Regions from separate parts of the Methylobacterium sp. 1973 genome, predicted to be linked through region 2. Evidence: predicted binding sites of a transcription regulator. Region 2 holds the regulator's gene; each other region holds the start of a gene.
The links. Region 2 encodes LexA, which represses DNA repair genes until DNA is damaged. Its sites were predicted from a motif close to TGTTCNNNNTGTGTTCNG; they were not measured.
Positions count from the first base shown of each region.

Region 1: the regulator LexA is predicted to act here: its motif matches at 2,589-2,606, upstream of ABIC70_RS24030 (LexA family protein).
Region 3: the regulator LexA is predicted to act here: its motif matches at 2,014-2,031, upstream of ABIC70_RS01925 (ATP-dependent helicase).
Region 4: the regulator LexA is predicted to act here: its motif matches at 2,177-2,194, upstream of recA (recombinase RecA).

Region 1 is NZ_JBEPLA010000016.1:24,530-28,981, reverse strand. It holds gene ABIC70_RS24050 (hypothetical protein) at 62-652, shown strand; gene ABIC70_RS24045 (hypothetical protein) at 858-1,616, opposite strand; gene ABIC70_RS24040 (hypothetical protein) at 1,800-2,171, shown strand; gene ABIC70_RS24035 (hypothetical protein) at 2,175-2,426, opposite strand; gene ABIC70_RS24030 (LexA family protein) at 2,624-3,076, shown strand; gene ABIC70_RS24025 (Y-family DNA polymerase) at 3,073-4,401, shown strand.
Region 2 is NZ_JBEPLA010000002.1:585,126-589,577, forward strand. It holds gene fae (formaldehyde-activating enzyme) at 1-181, opposite strand, end outside; gene ABIC70_RS06800 (NRAMP family divalent metal transporter) at 244-1,485, opposite strand; gene ABIC70_RS06805 (hypothetical protein) at 1,566-1,781, shown strand; gene ABIC70_RS06810 (hypothetical protein) at 1,800-2,246, opposite strand; gene lexA (transcriptional repressor LexA) at 2,497-3,234, shown strand; gene ABIC70_RS06820 (ComEC/Rec2 family competence protein) at 3,228-4,452, opposite strand, start outside.
Region 3 is NZ_JBEPLA010000001.1:386,480-390,931, reverse strand. It holds gene ABIC70_RS01925 (ATP-dependent helicase) at 1-2,003, opposite strand, end outside; gene ABIC70_RS01920 (AsmA family protein) at 2,513-4,452, shown strand, end outside.
Region 4 is NZ_JBEPLA010000016.1:4,838-9,289, forward strand. It holds gene rplP (50S ribosomal protein L16) at 1-44, shown strand, start outside; gene rpmC (50S ribosomal protein L29) at 57-272, shown strand; gene rpsQ (30S ribosomal protein S17) at 295-558, shown strand; gene recA (recombinase RecA) at 1,024-2,085, opposite strand; gene cckA (cell cycle histidine kinase CckA) at 2,423-4,452, opposite strand, start outside.

The sequences.
Region 1 (4,452 bases), on a different contig from region 2:
GGCCTCATCCCGCGCGACCGGAACACCGGCGCGCGGCTCGCCGGCCTTGGGGGCCAGGATCATGACGCAGCAGCTTCAGCAGACCCAGCAAATGCAGATGCAGCCGCGGGATACGGATACGCGGCTCGGGATCCTGGAGACCGCCGTCTCCGACATCCGCTCGGTGATGCAGGACATCCGGAGCGACCTGAAGACCCGCAGCTCGATCAACTGGGCGCCGGTGAACATCATGCTCGCCGTGTGCACGGTCGCCGGCGGCATGTTCTTCACGTGGGTCAATTCAAATAACGGCCGCCTCGAGGGCGCGATCGCCAAGGTGGAGGCGCGCACCGAGGCCTACGTGCCGCGTCAGGACCTCGACACCCGCTTCGCTGTCGTGTCGCAGCGTCGGGACGATCTCCAGCGTCTGACCGATGCCCGGGTCGAGCGCGTCGAGCGCGACCTCGACACGATCACTAAACAGTTGGTCCCGCGCGGCGAGCACGAGCAGATGTGGGCCGCCCAGCGCGCCCGCGATGCCGATTTGCAGCGCCAATCCGACCAGAACCGGCAGGGGCTCTACGACCTCAACACGCCCCGCGACACCATCCAGGGCATGCAGCGCCGGATCGACGAGCTGGAGCGGGATGCCCGTACGCCAGCACGGCGCTGACTTTTGCAACATAGGCGCGCCGAGCGCCGATCATCTCGACGTGGCGCCCTGGCTTCGGCCGGGGCGCCTTTCATCGTTTCAGAGGGCGGCTGGATTAAGCCGCACCTCGCCGCCGTCTACATCCCGTGAACGCAACTACACTGAACCGCCCGGCTCCGGCCGCGGCGGTTTTTTCGTGCCAGTGGCCGACGCTGCGGGGTGCGAGTTATCTACAATCTTCTAGAAGAACCGCAGCTCGATTGGACACCCATGGCTGCCCGACACTCCATACATCGTTTAGGTCGGTCGGCTTTATCTCTAGCTCCGAGCGAGCAGCTAGCGACCAAAGGAACAAACCTTTTCCGAGTTGAGCGGCGATCCCAAAGAAATTCTCGGCTTCGTTATATGCAAATTTGTAAGCGAACCTATTGCCATAGTTCTTGACCGTTCCACGCGTTGGGTTGCGATAGCCCTGCATGCGATCATTGAAATACGCGATGAAAGAATGTGATCTCGGATCAAAGCTGTGATGCCAACTCGATACAATCTGCTGTCCTTCTGGGAGCGTCTGGCCGAACTCCTTGAAAAACACAGCGCATGCGAGTTTTCGTGCTACAATTTTAGCCGCCTCGCCGAACACAATTGGCACACCTGCTAGTGGGAGATCCTTATAAAGCTCCCCCTCCGGCTTTTTCAGTCCCATCTTCTTCAAGCCAATGCGTTTCGTCCTGACTGGCAGATCGATCTTGGGTAGCGCTTTGGGATAGTTGTTAGCGATACCAGATGTCAGGCGTCGCAAGTCCTCTTGCGAGTGATTTGCCTCATCATGGTCAGATAGCATCGCATACAAAGAAAAAATCTGATCGAAATGACGCGTTGACTGGTTGCATTCTTCACAGGCCGGAAAATCAAAGTCCTCGGGATGATAGCCTCGCGGGAAAGAAGCTCGCGGCGGAACATGGTCCAGGGTGACGGTCGGACGCATCCCTCCGCAGAAAATGCATGTTGGATGCTCGCGAAGTAGACGAGCCTTCCTCCGTTCCCGAAATTTCGTCGCACTCATTCTGCCTTCAATGACCTCTCAGGTCGGCAGCCGCCTCAGCGGTTGCATACCTCCCGCCTTCGTCCACGCATAGCGGGAGCTTGTGGGGCACCTTACGAAGTCGGGATGTCCGACCTTCCGCCCGCCGTCGCCTCCTGGCGCGACCAGATCGAGCGTCTGTCCGAGCACGCGTCGCCCTGCCGGTATCTGACCCCAGCGCGGTGGGCGGCGATGCGGGCGAACGCGCTGACCTTCGTCGACGAGCACGGGGTCGAGGCGCACCGACTTGGGTGGACCGCGCCGCAACTGTTTGGCGTTCATCCCGAGCACGGCTTCCTGCGCGTCGAGTATGCTGGCGCGCTGATGGTCAACGACAGCCGGGTCGTCGGCGTCGAGCCGGACCGGATCGTGTTCGACCGGTTCTCCGGCTACCGGACGAAGCCGGGTCAGACCTGGGGCCCGCCGATCTGGGAGTTCGCGGCCAAGGAGCGCGGCTGACAATCAGCCCTGCAGGCTCTCGGCGAAGTCGTCGGGGATCTCGCCCCACTGGCCGAGGATCGTGACGCCCTCCAGCTCGCCGGTCTCGTCGTCGGCCACCACCTTCAGCGCCGCCGCGCCCGGCATCCGCTTGGCCAGGTTCTCAGCCTTCTTCACCGCTCCGCTCTCGGTCTGCGCCGGCTCCTGCCCGGCCGGCCGCAGCCGCTTCCGGTGCGCCTCGAAGGGCTGCACCACGAACGCCGTCCTCATCGCCATCGCCGTCTCCTTCCCGTCCCGACATGTCAAACACTCGCCGCCGACCGCGCAAGGCGCTTAAGGCGTGGTGCCACCTAAGATTTTCGATCCGAGTTCACATTCGTCCACTGCCGCGAGAGAAACATTCCGTGCGCGGATTGAACCCGGCTCGCCCATCAGCTTTGTTCCGTATTTGTTCTAGCACGGCGGAGCCGCGGGTGCACCTCAATCGGGTCGACGAGCTACTGATCCACGGCCCCGACGCCATCCGCGTGCCGCTGATCGGCCAGGCCCTGTGCGCCGGCTTCCCATCGCCCGCCGACGACTTCCTGGAAGGCGCGCTCGAGCTGCCCCGCTGGCTAGTACCCAACCCGCCCGCCACCTTCCTATGGCGCATTGCCGGCTCGTCCATGGAGGGCGCTGGCATCTACGACCGCGACCTCGCCTGCGTCGACCGCAGCCTCAAGGCGGGCCACGGCAGCATCGTCGTCGCGGCGATCGACGGCCAGATGAGCTGCAAACGCCTCGTGATCGACGGCAACGTCGCCCGGCTCGCCTTCTGCAACCCGGACCTGCCCGCCTTCGCGGTCGACGAGCTCGGCGAGGGCGTGATCTGGGGCGTGGTCCGCTTCTCGATCCGCTGGCACGTCGCCCGCGGGCAGCTGTCGTGAGCACGCCCGAGGCCCGCCGGCGCGACCGCATCGGCGGCGGCCGCGCCGTGGCGCTGATCGACGGCAACAGCTTCTACTGCTCGTGCGAGCGCGTGTTCGATCCGAAGCTCGCCGCGGTGCCGGTGATCGTGCTCTCGAACAACGACGGCTGCGCCATCGCCCGCACCAGCGAGGCCAAGGCGCTCGGCATCAAGATGGGCGACCCGTACTTCAAGATCCGCGACCTGTGCCGGACGCAGGGCGTGCGGGTGTTCTCGTCGAACTACACCCTCTACGGCGACATGTCGGGGCGGACCAACGCGGTCTACCGGCAGTTCAGCCCGCAGGTGGAGATCTACTCCATCGACGAGAGCTTCCTGAACCTCTCGGACGTCGCGCCGGCCCTGAGGGTCGAGCTCGCGCGGGACCTGCGCGCCACGGTGCGGGCCTGGACCGGGATCCCGACCTGCGTCGGCATTGGCCCGACCAAGACGCTGGCCAAGCTCGCCAACCACATCGCCAAGACCGTGCCGGTGCTGGAGGGCGTCTGCGACCTGACCGATCCGGCAGCCTACGCGCACTGGCTGTGCCGGATCGACGTCGCCGAGGTCTGGGGCATCGGCCGGGCCTCGCTCGCCAAGCTCCAGGCGATGGGCGTCGAGAGCGTGGCGGACCTGCGCGACCTCGACCCGCGGCCGGTGCGCAAGGGCCTGACCGTGGTGGGCGAGCGGATCATCTACGAGCTACGCGGCGCGGCTTGCCTGCCGCTGGAGATGGTGCCGGCCCGACGGAAGGGCTGCGCGGTGACGCGCTCGTTCTCCGGCCGGATCACCGAGCGGGCGGTGCTGGAGGAGGCGGTGGCGGCGCACGCCACGCGGCTTGGGGAGAAGCTGCGACGCGAGGGGCTGGGCACCAACCACGTCACGGTCTTCTACCACACGAGCGAGCACGACCGAGACGAGCCGATGCGCTCGGTCTCGACGACGGTGCAGCTGCCGGAGCACAGCTCGGACACGCTGGCGCTGATCAAGGCCGCGCGGCACGGGGTGGCGCGGACTTGGCGCGATCCGGGCGAGCGGCCGTGGCGGTACAGCAAGGCCGGGATCGTCACGAACGAGCTCGTGCCGCTGTCGCTCAGCCCGCGGGCGCTGATCGGCGCGCTCGACCGCGAGAAGTCGGGCCCGCTGATGGCGGCGATGGACGCGTGCAACGCGCGCTGGGGCCGCGGCGCGGTGGTGCCGGCGCGCGCGGGGCTAGTGAGCCGGCGCGACTGGAACACGAAGTTCGAGATGCGCACGCCGCGCTACACGACTCAGGTAGGCGAGTTGCCAGTCGCCTACGCTTGAACCGTCACAGGATGCTTGGGTGACCGCTGTGGGTGGTTTTCGGTCCGTCCG
Region 2 (4,452 bases):
GGTTGAGGTCGCGGACCACGAACATCCGCGTGTGGCCCTGGACCTGCCCCATCATCGACGCGAAGGCCTGGCCGACCGGACCGCGCACCGAGCCGATCAGCACCTCCGGCATGGCGTCGGTGTACTGGCCCTCGGCCGCCAGCACCGTGGCCTCGCCCGTGCGGAACCAGATCTCTTGCATGTTCGAACTCCACCTGATCGGAGCCCGCGGGAGACATCATCGGAGGCCCCGCGTCAATCGCGTCAGAGCAGGCCCACCCCGTCCAGGACGCCGACCATCGCGAACGCGATCGTGATCCCCGACACCGCGTAGACCACCCCCTTGTAGACGCCCGCCACGCGCTGCCCCTCGGGCAGGGCCCGGGTGGCGAGGAGGATCAGCAGGCCGAGCGCCAGGGGCAGGAGCAGCGCGTTCATCACCTCCACGGCGATGTTGAGCGCCACGAGATCCGGCACGAGCTGCACGGCGACCGCGCCGGCCGCGACCGCGAGCGCGAAGGCGCCGTAGAAAGCCGGAGCCTCCCGGGGCGACTGCTCCAGGGAGTGCGGCCGGCCGGTCACGTCGCCGAACCCCCAGGCCAGCGCCAGGGCCACGACGTTGAGCGCCACGAAGGCCGCCGCGATGATGCCCACCCCGAACACCACCTGCCCGAGCCACGGCCCCAGGGCCGGCGTGAAGGCGCCCGCGAGATCGCCGACGGTCTCCAGCCCCTTCGCGCTGCCCTGCCCGGCCTTGCCGATCGTGGCGGCGGTGGCGACGAGGATCGCGCCCATCACGCATTGCGAGACCACCGCACCCACGAGTGTGTCGAGCCGCGAGCGCCGCGCGTGCTCCCAGCCCAGGCCCTTATCGACGATCGCCGACTGCTGGTAGAAGATCATCCACGGCATGATCACCGCGCCGATATTGGCCGCGATCAGCACCCGGAACTGGCCGTCGCCCAGCGGCATGTGCCCGAAGGAGGCGACGATCTCGGGCAGGTTCGGCCGCGCCGCTACGGCGAGCCCAACGAAGACCAGCTCGAATAGGCCGACCACGATCGCCACGACCTCGACGCGCCGGTAGCTGCCGGTGAAGACGAGCCCCAGGAGCAGGCAGGCCGGCAGGCCGAGGCTCACGAGCCGCGGCACCCCGAACAGGTCCCCGATGCCGGCGATGCCGGAGAATTCCGTGACGATGGCGCCGATGCCGGCGACCACGAGGCCGCCGTACGAGATCCAGGCCCAGACCGGCCCGTAGCGCTCCCGGATCAACGCGCCGTGGCCGCGTCCGGTGGCGGTCCCGAGCCGCACCGTCAGCTCCTGGACGACGTACAGGATCGGCACCAGCAGGATCTGGAGGAGCAGGAGCGAATAGCCCCAACGCGCCCCGCTCTGGGCCGCCGTGATGAGGCTTCCGACATCCGTATCGGCCAGCATCACCACGAGTCCGGGGCCTGCGGCCTTGAGGTAAGCGGACAGGCGAGGCAGGGAAGCGCTGGGCACGGCTCGGGAACAGTCCCGCGCACGGCCGGTTCCGGCGGGCGCCTGCGGCGTTTTCCCGGGGCAGGCGGGAGGGACATGTGATGGCGGAGAGCACGGATCGGGGCTCCGGCTGGAGCCTGCAGGCGACCGCCGTGCCCGACGGGGTGCGCCTGGAACTCGCCCTGGCCGACCTCGGCGGCGCGCCGGTCACCGCCGCGATCGTTCTCGACCGGGCGGAAGCCCGGGCCTTCGCCCGCGCCCTGCTCGCCGCCGCCGGCGACGCGGCGGAACGGACCTTCCCGAAGCCGGGCGCCTGACGGCGCGCCGCCGGTCGGTCAGCGGGCCAGACCGGGATTGCGGCCCGGCAGGCGGGGGACCACGGTGCCACGCTTCTCGATCGGCGTGTCGCAGGCGTAGGCGAACTCGGTCTTCAGCGGATCGAACACGGTCTCGCCGGTGATCCGGCAATCCTCGCGCACGGTCTCGTCGAGATAGGCCCGAGCGGCGGTGCGGAAGCGCTTCACCCGGGTGGCGTCCGGCTCCGGATCGATCCGGGCCTCGCTCAGGTTGCAGCCGGTATATTCGCGCAGGGCGTTCGAGACGATCAGCATCCGGCGCATCTGCCGGTTGTCGTAGACCTCGTAGGGCTCCTTGCAGCCGATCGTCACCACCTGGGGGGTGAGCGCCACGTAGTTCCGCGAGATGTAGGAGAACCCGGTGGTGCAGCCGGCGAGGCCGAGGGCGGCGAGGCCGAGGGGCAGCAGAGCTGCGGGTCGTCGCATCCTCGTCATCCCAAGAGGGTCCCAGCCCGCGGCCCGGATCCGCCGCCTTCCCGGCGGGGCGCCGCGGTGCATTGAAACGGCTCCGCTTGCGCCGTCAATGCGTTTCTCGACCTTGCTCCCGCGAGCGCGGAGCGACGCGCCAAGCGTAGCGGTGCCGCCCTTGCGGAACACTTGCGGAACGTTTAACCTGTTCGTGATTTGTTTCAGAGACCGTCACGGGGCGGTCTGCCAAGCCGCGAGTCCCCCTTCGATGCTCACGCGCAAGCAGCTGGACCTCCTGCGTTTCATCCAGAGCCGGATGCAGGAATGCGGCGTCCCGCCGTCCTTCGACGAGATGAAGGACGCCCTCGACCTCAAGTCGAAATCCGGCATCCACCGGCTGATCACGGCCCTGGAGGAGCGCGGCTTCCTCCGGCGCCTGCCGAATCGGGCGCGCGCCATCGAGGTGATCCGCATTCCCGAGAGCCTGAGCCAGACGGTCCCATCTTCGGCCCCATCTTCGGCCCCGGCCGAGCCGCGCCGTTTCACCCCGAGCGTGGTCGAGGGCGGCAAGTCCAAGCATCCGCCGGCCCCGGCCAGCACGCGGATGATCGACGACGCCGGTCGTGCCATTTCGATCCCGGTGATGGGCCGGATCGCCGCCGGTACGCCGGTCTCGGCGATCCAGAACCAGAGCCATGCCATCACCCTGTCGCCGGATTTCGTGGCCGGCGGCGAGCACTATGCCCTGGAGGTGCGCGGCGACTCGATGGTCGAGGCCGGCATCCTCGACGGCGACCTCGTGGTGATCCGCAAGCAGGACACGGCCAATACCGGCGACATCATCGTGGCGCTGATCGACGACGAGGAGGCGACGCTCAAGCGTCTGCGCCGCCGCGGCTCCTCGATCGCCCTGGAGGCCGCCAACCCGGCCTACGAGACGCGCGTCCTCGGGCCGGACCGGGTCCGGATCCAGGGCCGCCTCGTCAGCCTCGTCCGCCGCTACTGAAGCGGCTCGGCCGGCGCGTTGCCGGGGGCGAGGTCCCCGCCCGACGCATCGGTTTCCGGAGGCGTTGTCGCCCCGTCGTCAGAGGCGCGGGCCTCCGCGGAGGGCGCGGTGACCGGTTGTGGTGATCCCGGCCCGTGTTCCGAGCGTGGTCGCCAGGGCACGGCGCGGCCATCGGCCCGGGCGTGACGGGCGACGAAGCTCTCGCCGTCGGACCTGAGGGCGACGGCGCCCTGGGCGGCCAGGACGCGCCGGTCGATCACCAGGGGGCCGGTGCAGGACGGTGGGGCCACGAGGCCCGTGATCAGCACCGCGGCGCGGGCGCAATCCTCCGGGAAGGCCCGCCGGTCCCGGACCAGGGCGACCGCCCGTCCGTCCGGCAGGCGCGCGGTGCATCCGAGCCGGTCACAGCGGCCGCTGCCCGATCGGACGATCAGTGCCCCGGCTCCCCGTCCGTCGCCGTCCGCCTTCAGCCATTGTTCGAGAACGAAGCCGGACGGGCTGCCGAGGGCCGCGAGCCGTCCGTCCGGCCCCCGCACCGCGGCCCCCGCACCCTGCCGATCGACATAGAGGTCGTAGCGGTCGGGTCGGGCCGCGACGACGAGTCCGAGCAGGATCGGCGGCACGGCGAGCCAGCGCAGGCGGGAGGCCGGTAACGTCGCGAGCAGCAGGCCCGCGGTCAGCAGGAACAGCGCCGCGGTGCCGAAGGCCGGTACGACCACGATGGCCCGCTCGAACCCGGCGATCCAATGGGAGACGGCGAGCATGCCCCCCACCGCCTGACCCATCAGCCACCAGATCGGGCGGTCGAGGGCGAAGGGATAGGCGAGGATCCCGATCACCGCGGAGGGCATCACCACGAGGGAGACGAGCGGCAGGGTCAGGGCGTTGCCGACGAGGCCGAAGGGCTGGATCGTCTGGAAATGGTAGGTGGCGAAGGGCGCGGTCGCGACCTGCGCCACCAGGGTCGTGGCCAGGGTCCCGGTGACCGCCGAGAGGCCGCTGCCGACGAGCCGACCGAGCCGGCCCGCCCCGTGGCGCACGAACAGCCGCCCGTCGATCAGCCGCGCGCAGGCGATCAGCCCGGCCACGGCGCCGAAGGACATCTGGAAGCTCGGGCCGAGCAGGCCCTCCGGCTCCCGGGCCAGGGCGATCAGCGCCGCGAGGGCGAGGTTGCGCATGGACAGGGCGGGCCGGTCCACCAGGATCGCGCCCAGCATG
Region 3 (4,452 bases), on a different contig from region 2:
TCGACCACGTCGACGGCGGTCTCGGGCAACTCGTCGATGAACCGCGACGGGATGGTCGACGACCAGAGCCCGTGGATGCGCCGGTTGACCGCGAAGGACAGCTTCGCCCGCTTGCGCGCCCGGGTCAGGCCCACATGGGCGAGGCGCCGCTCCTCCTCCAGGCCGGCGCGGCCGCTCTCGTCCAGCGCCCGCTGGTTCGGGAACAGGCCGTCCTCCCAGCCGGGGAGGAACACGGTGTCGAATTCGAGCCCCTTGGCGGCGTGGAGCGTCATCAGCGAGACCCGCTCGGCGCCCTCCGCCTCGGAGGCCTCCATCACCAGGGAGACGTGCTCCAGGAAGGCCGCGAGGTCGGGGAATTCCTCCATGGAGCGGACGAATTCCTTCAGGTTCTCCAGCCGGCCGGCGGCGTCGGCCGAGCGGTCCTTCTGCCACATCTCGGTGTAGCCGGATTCCTCGAGGATCGTCTGCGCGACCTCGCTGTGCGGCTGCGCCTCCACCAGTCGCGCCCACCGTGCGAAGCTCTCGGTGAGCGCCCGCAGGGTCGAGCGGACGCGGGGCTTCAGCTCGTCGGTCTCGCACAGGCGCTCGGCGGCGATCCGCAGGGGCAGCCGGTTGGCACGGCCGTAGGTGTGGAGCTGCTGCAGGGTGGCGTCGCCCAGGCCGCGCTTGGGCGTGTTCACGATCCGCTCGAAGGCGAGGTCGTCGCTGACATTCACGGTGGCGCGCAGATACGCCAGGGCGTCGCGGATCTCGGCGCGCTCGTAGAAGCGCGGGCCGCCGATGACCCGATAGGGCAGGCCGAGCTGGACGAACCGATCCTCGATCTCGCGCATCTGCGCGGAAATCCGCACCAGCACGGCGATCTCCGACAGGGGATGCTGCTTCACCTGGAGGGATTCGATCGATTCGGCGAGCATCCGCGCCTCCTCCTCGGAATCCCAGGCGCCCGTGACGGTGACGCGCTCGCCCGGCTCGTCGTCGGTGCGCAGGGTCTTGCCGAGGCGGCTCTCGTTCTTGGCGATCAGCCCCGAGGCGGCGGCGAGGATATGGCCGGTGGAGCGGTAGTTGCGCTCCAGCCGCACCACCACCGCGCCGGGGAAATCGTGCTCGAAGCGCAGGATGTTGTCGACCTCGGCGCCGCGCCAGCCGTAGATCGACTGGTCGTCGTCGCCCACGCAGGCGATGTTCTTGCGCTGTTGCGCCAGCAGGCGCAGCCACAGGTACTGCGCGACGTTGGTGTCTTGGTACTCGTCCACCAGGATGTAGCGGAACCGGTCCTGGTAATTGGCCAGGACGTCGGGGTTCTCCCGCCAGAGCTTAAGGCAGAGCAGCAGGAGATCGCCGAAATCGACGGCGTTCAGCGTCGCGAGCCGGGCCTGGTAGGCGGTGTAGAGCGCGCCGCCCTTTCCGAAGGCGAACGAGGCAGCCTCGCCCGGGGGCACCTGCTCGGGGCCGAGGCCGCGGTTCTTCCAGCCGTCGATGGCGTGGGACAGGGCCCGGGCCGGCCAGCGCTTCTCGTCGACGTTCTGGTCGGCGATCACCTGCTTCATCAGCCGGAGCTGGTCGTCGGTGCCCAGGATGGTGAAGTCGGATTTGAGCCCAACCAGCTCGGCGTGGCGGCGCAGGATCTTGGTGCCGATGGCGTGGAAGGTGCCGAGCCAGGGCATGCCCTCGCCGGCGGGGCCGATCAGCGTGCCGATCCGGTGCTTCATCTCCCGGGCGGCCTTGTTGGTGAAGGTCACCGCCAGGATGTCGAAGGGGCGCGCCCGCCCGGTGGCGATCAGGTGGGCGATGCGGGTGGTCAGCACCCGGGTCTTGCCGGTGCCGGCGCCGGCCAGCACGAGGATCGGGCCCTCCGTGGTCTCGACGGCGCGGCGCTGCTCGGGATTGAGCCCCTCGAGATAGCCGGCGGCGTCGCGGCGGAGGGCGCCCATGGCGCGGGCGGTGATGGACGTGGCGGGCGCGCCGTCCCCGGCGGGCTGCGCTTGCGGGCGGTTCTGCATCCCGCATCCCTGGACCAAATCGCGAACGGCGTCGAGGCCGTTCGCGCCGCCGAGGGGGCGCGGAGCCATGAAGCGCGGCTGTCTGCGCCGGGACGATCCGCGCCCTTCGGGGCCCGCGGCCGGCTGCGGGGCGCCCCCGTCTCCCCGGTGGCCGCGGATCGGCACCTGTGTGATCAGGGGCCGACAGCGGCGGCGGAGCGCGACAAGCCCCCTCTCCCGTGCGGGAGAGGGTTGGGGTGAGGGATCAGGTCTTTCCGGAGAGGTCGCATCCCTCACCCTGTCCCTCTCCCGCACGGGAGAGGGGATCCGCGCCCGGTCCGGAGCTCATGGCCCGGGGTGCCGCGGGCCGCCGCGCGCGCGCCGAGAGCCGCTCCGGACCGTGGCATCGCCGCTGGCGCTCCCGGGGGCTTATCGTGCTATGGCCGTGACAACTGACTCGCGGGGGCACGCGGGGCACGGCGGCACGGTGATGGCGCGGCCTCGCGGAGAGATGGTGCGGAACAGGACCATTGCGTGATCTTCTGACCGCGCTGGCGTGCGCCGTCATCCTGGTTCTCGTGGCGGCGCTCGCCGTTCCGCCCTTCGTCGACTGGCAGGCCCATCGCGCGCTCGTCGACCGGGCGCTCGCCCGGTCCCTCGGCGTCCCGGTCCGGACCGACGGCCGGATCGAGGTCCGGCTGCTGCCCTCGCCGCGGCTGCGCGTGGACCGCCTGCATCTCGGCGCCGATCCGGACCGGCCGAGCCTGGACGCCCGGTTCGTCAAGGCCGAGATCGCCCTCGCGCCGCTCCTGAAGGGCGAGTTCCGCTTCACCGAGACCCGGATCGGCCGGGCCGAGATCAAGCTCCCGGTCGCCGGCCCCGACGCCCTGAAGCTGCCGGCCGATTTCGGTGGCGCCCTGCGCGACCGCGACCTCGCGATCGAGAACCTGCAGATCCAGCAGTTCCTGGTCACCACGCAGGTGCCCGCCACCGGGCGGACCGACCAGCTCTACGTCCAGGACCTGCACCTGCAGGCGCCGGCCCTGGTCGGCCCCTGGCGGGTCGAGGGGACGAGCGGCGGCATCCCGTTCCGGGCGGTGAGTGGCACGCCGGGACCCGACGGGCGCCTCGCCGCCAAGATCTCCGGCGGCGGCGACGCGGCTCCGCGCTTCGAGGCGGATGCACGCTTCGGCCTCGCGCCGAGCGAAGCCGGCGGCTCCCTGGTCGAGGCCGAGGGCTCGGCGCGCCTCGTCGTCGGGCCGCCGACCCAGGCCGCGGGCGCCTACCTGCCCTTCTCGCTGGCCGGCACCTTCAAGGCCCGGGGCACGCAGGTGCGGTTCGAGGGCGTCGACCTCGCCATCGATCCCGGGGGCCGGAGCCTGCGGTTCGGCGGCACCGGCCGGCTCGATCTGCGCCAGTGGCGCGGCGGCCTGACCCTCGAGGCCCGCCGCCTCGACCTCGACGCCTTCCTGACCTCGGCGGAGGGCCAGAATCTGATCGGCCGCGGCCTGCCGCGCTCGGCCGGCAGCCTGCCGGCCATGCTCGATCTCGACCTCACGGTGGGCAGCGCCGTGCTCGGCGGCGAGGATTGGTCGAACCTCGCCCTCACCGGCACCCTGGAACGGGCCGGCGGCCTGCTGCTGCGCCGCCTGTCGGTGACGGGCCCGGCCGACGCCACCGTCGCGGCGAGCGGGCAGGTCGAGACGGCCCCGTTGCGTTTCACCGGCCCGGTGGCGCTCACCGCCCCCGATTCGGAGGCGTTGGGCCGCTATCTGCGCCGCCTCGGCGCCGAGGGGCCCCTCGTCGCGCTCCTCGACGGGCGCACGGTCGAGGCCGCCGCCGACCTGTCGGCCGCCGCCACCGGCCTGTCCCTGCGCAACCTGCGCCTCGGCCTCGGACCGGCGCGGATCACCGGCAACGCCCGCTACACCGCCGCCGAGGGCACCGAGCGCGGCCGCTTCGAGGCCCAGATCCGCGCCAGCGGCCTCGACATCGCCGGCCTGCCGCCCCTCGGGACGACGCTCGGGACCCTGCGCGACACCGACCTCGCCCTGACCCTGGAAGCGAAGGATGTCCGGTTCGGCGCCACGGGCTCCGGCACCGGGACGATCGCGGCGCGGATCCAGTCCGACGGCGCCGGCCTCACGGTCGACAGCCTCGACGTCACCGATCTCGCCGGCGCCAGCGCCCGGCTGTCCGGCCAGATCGGCGCGGACGGGACCGGCCGCGTCTCCGGACGGCTGAAGGCCCCGGCGGCGGCGCCGCTGCTCGGCCTGCTCGAGCGGGTCTGGGTGGGCGAGATCCGCCTGCTGCCCGCCGTCCTGCGGGACGCGCCCCTCGACCTCGCCGTCACCCTCGACCGGGCGGGCGGCGCGGCCGCGGCTTTGCGGACCCAGGCGCGGGGCAGCGCCGGCGGCGGCACCCTCGACCTGACCCTGGCGAGCCGCGGCACGCGGATCGAGGGCGGCAC
Region 4 (4,452 bases), on a different contig from region 2:
AGCTTCCGATCCGCACGCGGGTCGTCCAGCGCATCGCCGACTGAACGGAGGATATCGTGAAGTCGACCCAGAGAGTGTCTGATCTCAAGGCCCTGTCGCCGGATCAGCTGAATGACGAGTTGATCAACCTCAAGAAGGAGCAGTTCAACCTGCGCTTCCAGGGGGCCACCGGCCAGCTCGAGAACGTCGCCCGCGTCCGTGAGGTCCGTCGCGACATCGCCCGTGTCCGGACGCTGCAGCGCGCGAAGACGCTGCAGGCGGCCAAGAGCTGATACGGGCCGCTAGGAGAACACCATGCCGAAGCGCATCCTGCAGGGCACCGTCGTTAGCGACAAGGGTGAGAAGACCATCGTGGTCAAGGTGGAGCGCCGCTTCACCCACCCGGTGATGAAGAAGACCGTCCGCCGCTCGAAGAACTACCACGCGCACGACGAGGCGAATGTCGCCAAGGTCGGGCAGACGGTGTTCATCGAGGAGTGCCGTCCCTTCTCGAAGACCAAGACCTGGAAGCTGGTCGAGGGCGACGCCGCCCAGGCCGAGGCCGGCGAGGCCGCCTGATCCTGGGATCCCGGCGGCTGCGGTCTCCGCATCCGCCTGATCCCGGTCCGTGACGCTGCGGGATGGCCCCCGAGACGGGTCCATTCCTGGGTCGCGGCATGACCGGTTCGACGAACGCCCGGACGCAATTCGACTCGTAAGAGCCGGATTCGTGCCGGGCTTCGTCGTTTCGGCATCCTGCGATCTGAATGCGTGTGCAGGCGCCGAGTGGCCGTCTCTGCCGGGACGGCCGATCGGCGCGGTCACGTGGCATCCGGGACGGGGGCTTGCCTGTTCGGCGGTGCCCCAACTCTGCGTCGAGGATCTCTGAGGCTGCGGCCGAGACGGGACGCCCGCTTCTTTCTATTCCGCTATCGGATCGGTGCCTCGGGCCCAAAACAAAACCCCATGGCGATCCTGGGATCGCCATGGGGCTCGGTCTTCAGGGATCGGGCGCCGGACTTGGTCCATCGCCCGGTCTTCGGATCAGGCTTCGCCTTCGTCGAGATCGTCGGCGGTCGGGGTCGCGTTCTCCAGGATTTTCTCGGCGACCAAGCCGGAATTCTGCCGGATGGAGCCCTCGATCTCGGCGGCGATCTTCGGGTTGTCGCGCAGGAAGCCCTTCGCGTTCTCGCGGCCCTGGCCGAGGCGCTGGCTGTTATACGAGAACCACGCGCCGGACTTCTCGACGATGCCGGCCTTCACGCCGAGGTCGATCAGCTCGCCGACCTTCGACACGCCCTCGCCGAACATGATGTCGAACTCGACCTGCTTGAACGGCGGCGCGACCTTGTTCTTCACCACCTTGACGCGGACCTGGTTGCCGATCGCCTCGTCGCGATCCTTCAGGGTCGAGATGCGGCGGATGTCGAGGCGCACCGAGGCGTAGAACTTCAGGGCGTTGCCGCCCGTGGTGGTCTCGGGGCTGCCGTACATCACGCCGATCTTCATCCGGATCTGGTTGATGAAGATGACCATGCAGTTCGAGCGCGAGATCGAGCCGGTCAGCTTGCGCAGGGCCTGGCTCATCAGACGGGCCTGGAGGCCCGGCTGGCTCTCGCCCATCTCGCCCTCGATCTCGGCGCGCGGGGTCAGCGCGGCCACCGAATCGACCACCAGCACGTCGATGGCGCCGGAGCGCACCAGCGTGTCGGTGATCTCCAGGGCCTGCTCGCCGGTATCGGGCTGCGAGATCAGCAGGTCGTCGAGGTTGACGCCGAGCTTGCGGGCATAGACCGGATCGAGGGCGTGCTCGGCATCCACGAAGGCGCAGACGCCGCCCTTCTTCTGGGCCTCCGCGATGGTGTGGAGCGCCAGCGTCGTCTTGCCGGACGATTCGGGGCCGTAGATCTCGATCACCCGTCCGCGCGGGAGGCCGCCGACGCCGAGGGCGATGTCGAGGCCCAGCGATCCGGTCGAGACGGTCTCGACCTCCTGAACCTTGTCGTTCTTGCCGAGCCGCATGATCGAGCCCTTGCCGAAGGCGCGCTCGATCTGAGCCAGGGCGGCGTCAATGGCCTTGGACTTGTCCTTGTCCACGGGGGGCATGTCGACCACTTTCAATGCGGGCTGGGCCATCTGGCGGGCTCCTTATGAAGGGGTTGGACGCAGTTCACAACGCGCGTCGCCACCGCCTTCATGTACCTGTTTTGTTCTATTTCGACAAGGGCGGTCCCGTGGGTTGTGCATAGCCTGCCGGCGCCATCGATGCGGTTCAGGGCGAACCGCGGCCTCCGGCGTGCCGATCCGTCGGGGCATGCCCGGGATCCGGTGCCGCACTCCGTTCAGGGTCCGAACACGGTGGGCGGCACCGGATGCCGGATTTCGCAGGGAAGGGCCGGGACGCTGCCATCGACAACGCCATCGACGACGCCATCGACGCCGTTCAATCGGCCATCGTCTTCTTCACGGTCTCGACGAGCTGCTTCAGACTGAAGGGCTTCGGCAGGAAGTTGAAGGTCTCCCCCTCCGGCAGGTTCTTGCGGAAGGCGTCCTCGGCGTAGCCGGAGACGAAGATCACCTTCAGGTCGGGCTGATGCTTGCGCACCTCCCGCAGCAGGGTCGGGCCGTCCATCTCGGGCATGACGACGTCGGAGACGACGAGGTCGATCGGCTGGGTGCCCTCGCGGACGATCGCCAGGGCCTCGAGGCCGGAGGCCGCCTCCAGGACCGTGTAGCCGCGGGCCGAGAGGGCGCGGCTGTTGACCGCCCGGACGGGATCCTCGTCCTCCACGAGCAGGATGGTGCCCTGCCCCGTATGATCCGCGGCGGGCTTGCGCGGCGCCGGCTTGTCGGCCGTGGCCGGAGCCGGTGCACTCCGCGGCGCGCCGGCATCGCCCGGCTCGGCAGCCGGCCGCGGCGACCCGGAGACCGGCGCGAGCGGCTCCGCGCGCGGGAGCGCCGGCACCGCAGCCGGGGCCGGAACCTCCTCCGGTTCGGCCACGGGCACATGCCGCGGCAGGTAGATGCGGAAGGCGGTCCCCTCCCCGATTGTCGACTGCACGTCGATGGTGCCGCCCGATTGCTTGACGATGCCGAACACCGTCGACAGGCCGAGTCCGGTGCCCTTGCCGATCTCCTTGGTGGTGAAGAACGGCTCGAAGATCTTCTCCATCAGCTCGGGGGGGATGCCCTGGCCGGTGTCGCGCACCTCGATCAGCACGTGGTCGCCGGCCGGCGCCCCGCCGCGTCCCTCCGCATCGGAGGCCGCCCCCGGATCCAAGACGTTCTCCGTCCGGATCATCAGCTTGCCGCCCTCCGGCATGGCGTCGCGGGCGTTGACCGCGAGATTGACGATCACCTGCTCGAACTGGTTGACGTCGGCCTTCACGGGCCAGACCTCGCGGCCGTGCTTCAGCTCCAGGGCGACCCGCTCGCCGAGCAGGCGCTTGAGCAGGAGGGTGAGTTCGGAGAGCGCCTCTCCGACATTCATCACCTCCGGACGCAGGGTCTGCCGCCGGGAGAACGCCAGGAGCTGGCGGACGAGGCCCGCCGCCCGGTTGGCGTTCTGCTTGATCTGCATGATGTCCTGGAAGGCCGGGTCGGTCGGCCGATGGCTCGCCAGCAGCAGGTCCGAGTACCCGATGATCGCCTGCAGCACGTTGTTGAAGTCGTGCGCGATGCCGCCCGCGAGCTGGCCGACCGCGTTCATCTTCTGGGCCTGGGCGACCTGCTGCTCCAGTTGCCGCTGCGCCGTCGTGTCGAGGGCGTACAGGATCACCCGCTCGGCCTCGTCGGTCTGCTGCCCCGGATCGCCGCCGTCGGCGGGGCTGAGCCAGACCCGGGCCGAGCGGCCGCCGGGCCCGGTCAGCTGGACCTCGATGGGTTCCGGATCGGTCCGACCGCTCGCCGCCCGGGCGAGCCCGGCTTCCAGGGCGGTCCGGTCGGCCACGGAATCGGCGACGTTCGGCTCGACCCGGGTCGCGCCGTCACCGTCGAAGGCGCCGTCATCGGCCTGGCGCGGCACCGTGCCGAACAGCCGGGTGAACGAGGCGTTGGCCCGGGCGATGCAGCCGGTCCGGTCGAGGGTCGCGATCGCGATCGGCGAGTTGTTGAGGAAGCGGGCGAGGCGCACCTCGGCGGCGCGCTGCGGCTCGTCGGTCTCGGCCCCGGCGGAGCGGTTGATCACGAAGGTCCGCGACGAGCCGGGCTTGCCGTCCTTGCCGAAGGCGACCCGGTGGTAGAGCCGCACCGGCAGGGTGTGGCCGTTGCGGCGGCGCAGGTCGAGGTCGAAGCGGTCGGTGCGGACCTCGCCCGGCAGGCCGGCGGTGCGCACGAGAACATCCGCCTCCGGGGCGATCTCGGTGAGATGCGGCCCGCCGGGGCCGACGCTGGCGAGATCGTAACCCAGCCAGGCGGCGAGCGTCGCGTTCATGTAGACGATGGCGCCGGCCGGATCGATCGACAGGAAGCCCG